2 regions of the Anaerobacillus sp. ABA4_114 genome follow, and region 1 is predicted to be linked to the other one. Evidence: riboswitches for the same ligand, from Rfam matches in the RefSeq annotation. Region 1 holds a riboswitch; the other holds the start of a gene.
The links. Region 1 has a riboswitch for cyclic di-GMP ahead of ACXAEY_RS21680 (hypothetical protein). Riboswitches for the same ligand answer to the same signal wherever they lie in the genome.

Region 1 (3,716 bases):
CTAGCTCTTCCTTGTTATTTTGATTGGTAGAAACTTTGTCTTTTAATTCATCAATCTGTTGATTATATTCGTTTATAGTTCCTTCTGCAAAGGTTGTATTCTGTGGGATCAATAGGCTCAGAGAAAGAGCTGATAGCATGATCATTTTCTTGTTTTTGTTCAATGTCTTCTACCTCCAATGGTATGAAAAGTGTTAAACATCACTTTGGATAGATGTCTTAAAACCCTTTTTGCAAAAGAAAAAACTAGCCGAATAGACTAGTTTAGCAAGTTCTTACTTTTTCTTTTTCACTTCAATAATAGTGGTGTGATTTTTTGTTTCGAATTGGAACAACTCTTTTCCGAACATAGATTTCGTTTCATCTAATAGCGGTATAACAATTGTTTCTCCGTCAACTGATATAGTCAAAAAGCGGTCTTGATCTTCTTCTAGCTCTAAACTACCAATCGTTCCAGAAGTTTTTTTGCCGTTAATTATTACATCTGCATACTTCCCATCTAACGTCTGAGAAAGGTAGTTGAAGACAAACTGAAGTAAGGTATTTTTGTCATTTTCGATAAGTAATCTCATTAAACCCCCTCGCTTTCTGTGCGCCTAACATAATAAAAAGAGTAAATATGTAAAGAAAACATATAAATTATTTGCTGTGATTGATAGGTTGAAAATTAGCATGCAAGTGTTTCTTACTCATAAGAAGGGCTTACAATTTATATTCGGAATAAAATGTCGGGTGGTGAGACTATTGAAAAAAGTATTAATTGGTTCTATTGCTGGCGTTTTAATTGCTATGTCGGCTTGTGCAAGTGATAAAAATGAAATACCTGAACAGGAGATAGAAGTAAAAGAAGGGACTCATATTTATGATGGGTTTTCTCTGGGGACAGAAGTGATACATGAGGATGGCAAAGTTTATCTTGATATTAATCTAGAGAATAAGAATGACAGTGCTGTCCCGCTTCATTACGCTAATTACAGGTTATTAAACATTAGAGTGGTTGATGAAAAGGGAGAAGAAGTATACACAAAGACCGTGAACGAGGATAAGAGAAGAGTGCTCCAGCCTATGGAGAAAATCACTTGGGGGAGTGCTTTCGCCGTAAAAACTAAAGGTAAGCATGATGTAAAAGTAGAGTTGTTGCTGAAGGATCATGATGGTGAAGGTTATTCGTATAAAAAAGAACTCCTAACAACCAATTCTTCTTTTATGGTAAATGATGAAGAGAAAGTAATTTCAGGTACGTATTTACCAAAAGGAGAACAAAGATTGATGTATGCTGGACCTAGTAACGAAGAAGTGGTTATGACAGAAGCTTTTGTATACTTCGATGATAATGGGTTTGCACAATCAGAAAACACAATGAGCGGTACAAATGTATATCTTTCAAATGAGGAAGGGCTTTATTTAATAGATATTGAAGGTCAAACGCTTGAAGATAATCTAATTGAATCGGTTAATGATAATTCGAGAGATTTGCTACTAAAGTATCCTGTTAAAAGCGGTGAGAAGTGGAGTTCTGGAGGAAATGAATATCAAATCGTTTCCGTTGATGAAACCGTAGAGACAGGGGTTAAAACTTATAATAATGCGGTTAAAGTAAAACAGACCAACGGGAATAATATTATATTCTTCTATTATCATAAAGACATTGGGTTGCTAAAAGTTCAAGCTGAAGTGAATGATCGTCTTCGAACTCAGTTTGTTCTTCACAGCATACAGTAATGTATAAGGAGTGGGCTTTTGAAAGTCACAAGAGAGGTCGTAAGAAGTAGTATCGTTAACAATTGGACTAAAAGTTCCTTAGAAAAAGGGTTTAACCCGTCAGAAGCGAGTTATTACTTATTCGATACTCTTTATCGAGGATTGAAACACGACCCTAGATTAATGAAAGAGCTATATAGAACTCTAATTGAATTGAATCATAAGGAAAATAATGTTGCGATGGTTAAGCACTTGCGTGAGAAAGAAAGTGATTTTTTCAAAGGTCAAATAGATAAGGGGTACTATCATGAATAATCAAATTGTTGATCGACTTGCACATTACATAGAAGAGGAATTTGGAAAAGACGAGGGGAAGATTTCTAAACTGAAACATGACATTAGATGTGGAATAGAAGATGCCTTAGAAGATAAGCAAAAACAACTAAATACGTATGAAAAAACCTATAACCGAAAAATCCAAAAGGTTCATTGGTATAACGAAATTAAGTTAAAAACAAGATTGGACTTTCAAGATGAGAATTGCCCTCATATTGATAGAATTTTAAAGTGGTATTCCGATATAGAGGAAGGAATGATCATTAGAAAAAACCATGGTTATAGGGAAAGTGGTGACTCTAATCAAGATGGGATTGCAAAGTGTGAGGTAAATTAAGGTCCCCTTGCAGATTCAAGTCCATAAATGAATGTGAGGAAATGAAGTTTAAGGCTTATGATGAATAAAGGTATTAATGGGATAGTTAGTCCAAGATTCGGGCTAATTATCCTATTTTATTTACATAGTTGTTCGGATGATATAGGTTGTCTTACTTTTACAAAATATGCACTAGGAAAAATAGAAAGATAGTTGAGGTTTTAGTCGTATAAAAGATATGGAAGCGAAGAAGTTAATTCTTTATTTGGGCACTTGGGGTTAGCGGAGCTAGTAGTGCAACCGACCATTTAAACATGGGGGGGTAAACAATGAAAAAGAAGTTAATGATTGTACTTGTAGGATTTGTTATTTTTGCAGGTGGCACACAAGTCTATGCGTCTTCGGTTTTAAATACGAATATAGTCAATTTGATAAGAGTTGGTTTTTCAAACATAGGTTCTTTTTATCAAGATGAAGCGAAAAAAGAGGCGGAACAAGTCCATAAAGATTCTGTTGAGGGAATATCAAAATTTGTAGACGATAAATCGACAGAAGTCATAAACGACATTGAAGGACTTAAGGAAGATGAAATTGATAGAATGCGTACGGAACTTGATAAATATGAGGAAGAAATAAGAGAAGAGGTAGAGGGTATCTCTAAAATGGAGTTTGAAAAGATAAGGAAGAAGTTCGAAATTGAAACTGATAGTAACATCGAGGAAGCGAAAATAGAAATGGAGAGAGTCATTCAACAAAAATTACAGCGGAAAATAAGAGAATAAACAAACCAGAGCCATGGGTATAAGTCACTCATGGTTCTGGTTTGTTTTAATCAGGTGTTCTATAGAAGACATGATCTCTTGAGTAGCTTGTAAAGTAACCTCTGAAGTGGTTTTCTCATTCGGATTATTTAATATAATTGGCTTCCCATAGGTAACTTTTATCTTATTAAAAAGCCTGTAGTTCCCAGTTATAGCTACTGGAATGACGGGTGTATGTGTTTTAAGTGCGAATGTAGCAGCGCCACTTTTACCTTCTCCTAACACACCGGTTTTACTTCGAGTTCCTTCTGGAAAAATACAGATCGGTTTCCCATCACGTAAGAGTTTCATAGTTGTAGTGAGGGCTTTTCTGTCCTTTGTACTTCTATTAACAGAATATGCTCCAAAGTATTTTAATATTGGTGCTGAAAATGTGTTAAAAGCTTCGGACTTTGCCATGAAGTAAATGCGGTGTTTTAGTAACAGCACAACACCTGGGGGGTCATAATTACTAATATGATTCGGGCACATAATATAACGATTATTTTTTGGGATGTTTTCAAGTCCTGTATATTCTATTCTAAATAAGGTCCTGTATAACGC
Region 2 (3,716 bases), on a different contig from region 1:
TTCGAGGAATTGTATGGAGGGGTTGGCCTGTTGATTGCGCTCGATTGAACTGAGGTATGATTTTGCTACCCCAGCTCGCTTCGCTAATTCAGTTAATGACAGTCCCATGCGATTTCGGTAAAGCTTAATCTTTTCACCTATCATCCCCAATACCTCAACTTTGTTAGTATTTGATAATTCGATTTTATCAAGAACATCATGTTCTGTAAACAGAACAAAAGTCTTAAGTTAAAAACGTTAATATATGGAATTATAAGAAAAATAAAGCATAGGTTAGAAAAGGCTAGGTTTTCCACATAAACACAAATAAAATAAAGAATTTTCAGTCTTTTACAATCGATCTGATAGGCTTATATTAGAGTTATATTCTAAATAAAGAACAAAACGTTCTTTATAATGTCGGATTATGGAGAAAAAAGTAAGGAGGTTGAAAATGAGAGCGTATGGTGGAGAAAAATTGGACTTAGAGTGGATCAACCTTATTTCGAAAGCGAAGAAGTTAGGGCTAAGTAAGGAAGAGATTAGACAATTCCTCGATAATTCCTCAAAAAAATAAGGGGGAATTTAGATGATCAAGCTTGGAGATCGCACGTTTGTATCGTACATCACAGAGAAGAGAGTCAAAGTCGTTGCACTCGATGAAAGGATCGGCAAACTTTATATTAACGATGAATACAAAGGGCGCTGTGACTTAGACTTTATTCTTAAAAAGATTAAGGAGCTCGAATTGCAGGAGGAAAATAGAAGGTGGCTTTTTGAGGACGAGCGGAAACTTTATAACGAATTAAGTGAAATCATTAAGAATCAGATCATTTCCTCGAACTCAGAATGAGTAGGGATACACGGTCTTCCCTTCAATCCATCATGTACTATTTGGCATGCTGTAATTTCATCGATGGCGTCATTACATACTGGGGCGTACAGAACAACGTGATAGAAGAAGCGAATCCACTGATGAACCTATTATTTAGTATCCATCCATCTGTCTTTCTATGTTTTAAGATCATACTGTCGATCTTACTTGTGTTTATGGGAAGCATAAAGAATGACTTTCAAACGCGGTTAATAAGATGGCTGTTGAACGTCGCAATTGTTCTTTATACTGCGATATTACTCTATCATGCCTACTGGCTCTTTTTACTGTAAATCATAATAAAAAGAGCCTTCACCTAAGGCTCCCGTGTCAGATCGATTATTTGTCGCTTCCTTGCTTTGCACGCCACTTGTTAAACTCTAGAAATTCTTTGAATTGTTCTTTACTAACTCCCGAATTCATCGCTTCTTTAACAAGCTTTTTCCACTCTGAATCCAACTCGCTTTGATGGATGAGGTTATCTCCTTGAAGAAGTACCTCTACGGAAACATCTAATACTCCTGAAATCTTCTCCAAAAATTGAATAGAAGGGTTAGATTGTATGTTTCGTTCGATTGAACTCAAATAGGATTTTGCTACACTAGCGCGTTCAGCTAATTCTGAAAGTGAGAGGCCTTTACGTAATCGATACTTCTTTACTTGCTCTCCTATCATGTCTTACCCTCCCATACGTCAACATCATACTCAGTTACTAAATATTATATCAGTATGGGTATGTTCCGTAAATAGAACAAAAGCGTTAATCGCCCTCCACTCATTCCTTCGAATCCCTGACTATTTCCTCCTTTTTAATAAACGCTTTCACCTCTTCCACTGATAATCCTAATTCCTTCGCAGTAAGAATTAGAAATACCCATTCCTCATCGAGCCTCACTTTTTCACTTGTTTCCATCCTCACTCCTCCTCTATGTTCCCAGGTAGTTCAGCCATCTTAGGAAACATCTTACGCCTCCCTTAGATCTGATAACTTTGCGATCTACTTCTTTCAAAGTAGGGTGCCTTTTTGCTGGAGGATACCTGATACTTTAGACCTATGTAAACGAATGATGTTATACATCTATCATAGTCCGAAAATGGTAAGAAATTTGTTGTTTTTTGAAAGCTATAACAACTTTTTTTGTCATTTCATAAATAGTTACAGTGAAACGTAAAGGATGCCGGTTATTTTTTTAGACTGACCCACCGAAAGAATGGGTATAGAAGGAAGACGAGGAGGGAAATTCATGAAGAAAATTGCGGTGATTACAGGTGGCGGATCTGGTATTGGAGCAGCAGCTGCAAAGCGGTTCGCAAAGGAAGGCATCACAGTTTGTTTGTTCGATGTAGAAGAAAGTCGTGTAGAAGAAGTAAAAGAGGAGATCATCTCCCTAGGCGGTGAGGCGTTCGCATATGAAGTCGATGTGTCTGATGAAGACCAGGTTGTCAGTAAGCTTCAAGAAGTAAGCGAAAAAACAGGTGCGATCGATTATCTCTTTAACAATGCTGGAATCAACGGGACGCTTCAACCGATTGAAGAAATGAGTGTAGACAATTGGGATCAAACGATTCAAACGAATTTGAGAAGTACGTTTCTCATGGTGAAGCATACTGTTCCATATATGAAGAAGCACGGAGGGAGTATGGTCATCACAAGTTCGATCAATGGAAATCGAACGTTCTCGAACTTCGGGATGTCTGCATACAGCACATCGAAGGCAGGGCAAGTTGCGTTTATGAAGATGGCTGCGCTTGAACTAGCGAACTATAACATAAGAGTGAACGCGATTTGTCCTGGAGCGATCGAAACCAATATCGATGAAAATACGGATCAAAAGGAAAGTGTTAAAGAAATTGAAATACCTGTAGAGTATCCAGAAGGTAGCCACCCGTTAGAAGAAAAAGCAGGAAAGCCTGAACAAGTCGCTGATGTCGTTTATTTTCTCATTTCAGATGCATCCAGTCATGTGACGGGAACAGCGATGTACGTTGATGGAGCGGAGTCACTTCTGTAGCTTGACGTAAGAACGAACCGTCGCTAAGTTAGTATAGAGGTGATCGAAGATGTTTAAAAAGGTACACCATGTTGCCATCATATGTTCAGATTATCAACGCTCGAAAGATTTTTATGTGAATGTACTGGGATTAACGGTATTAGAAGAAACGTACCGGAACGAAAGAGAGTCATACAAACTTGATCTAGCGGTTGGAGAGCATACGCGAATCGAACTGTTCTCCTTCAATTCCGCTCCTCTGCGCCCAAGCTATCCGGAAGCACGTGGACTTCGGCATATTGCATTTGAAGTGGACGACATCGAATGGGCTGCACAGGAGCTTAGAAGGAAAGGTGTCACTAGCGTTGAAGAAATTAGAGTAGACGAGTTAACAGGGAAGCGGTTCACCTTTTTTCAAGATCCAGACGAATTACCTATCGAAATGTATGAAAATTAGCACATTTAACCAAAAGGAGTTGATTACCTGCCAAACCTGTGGCATCATAAGTTTGAAAGCGTTTGCTTATTTAGTGAGATGGTTTTTGTGCAACTTTGCGCAATCGATTTCACTAACGTTTTTGTGCAAACGGTTTCACAAACTGTAGATTTAAATTAAAGGGGGATATCGATGAAACGGCGTAATCGAAAACGGCTTTCTTTGTCGCTAGCAATCGTACTCGTGTTGCAGTTGCTGGCAGGAGCAATGCCGGGTGTCGAAGCTGCAACGCTTACGAGTCCGGTAATCGAAGGATCGAGCGCAACGTTCAACTATCAGGGAGACGGTAGCAAGACGTCTGTCAAAGTCGCTGGTGATTTTACGGATTGGGAAAACGGCGCTCTTGAGATGACGAAAGGTGAGGGAGATGTCTGGA

Region 2: another riboswitch for cyclic di-GMP. It lies ahead of sinI (DNA-binding anti-repressor SinI); the one in region 1 lies ahead of ACXAEY_RS21680 (hypothetical protein).

Annotation. Positions count from the first base shown of each region.
Region 1 covers NZ_JBSWUM010000002.1:62,632-66,347, forward strand. The annotation lists gene ACXAEY_RS21655 (murein hydrolase activator EnvC family protein) at 1-163, opposite strand, end outside; gene ACXAEY_RS21660 (hypothetical protein) at 275-571, opposite strand; gene ACXAEY_RS21665 (hypothetical protein) at 744-1,721, shown strand; gene ACXAEY_RS21670 (hypothetical protein) at 1,740-2,015, shown strand; gene ACXAEY_RS21675 (hypothetical protein) at 2,008-2,373, shown strand; cyclic di-GMP riboswitch class II at 2,584-2,667, shown strand; gene ACXAEY_RS21680 (hypothetical protein) at 2,682-3,134, shown strand; gene ACXAEY_RS21685 (lysophospholipid acyltransferase family protein) at 3,159-3,716, opposite strand, start outside.
Region 2 covers NZ_JBSWUM010000001.1:360,076-363,791, forward strand. The annotation lists gene ACXAEY_RS01840 (helix-turn-helix domain-containing protein) at 1-144, opposite strand, end outside; gene ACXAEY_RS01845 (anti-repressor SinI family protein) at 434-556, shown strand; gene ACXAEY_RS01850 (hypothetical protein) at 569-832, shown strand; gene ACXAEY_RS01855 (DUF5658 family protein) at 829-1,146, shown strand; gene ACXAEY_RS01860 (helix-turn-helix domain-containing protein) at 1,193-1,528, opposite strand; gene sinI (DNA-binding anti-repressor SinI) at 1,629-1,766, opposite strand; cyclic di-GMP riboswitch class I at 1,788-1,884, opposite strand; gene ACXAEY_RS01870 (SDR family oxidoreductase) at 2,098-2,865, shown strand; gene gloA2 (SMU1112c/YaeR family gloxylase I-like metalloprotein) at 2,915-3,301, shown strand; gene ACXAEY_RS01880 (alpha amylase N-terminal ig-like domain-containing protein) at 3,473-3,716, shown strand, end outside.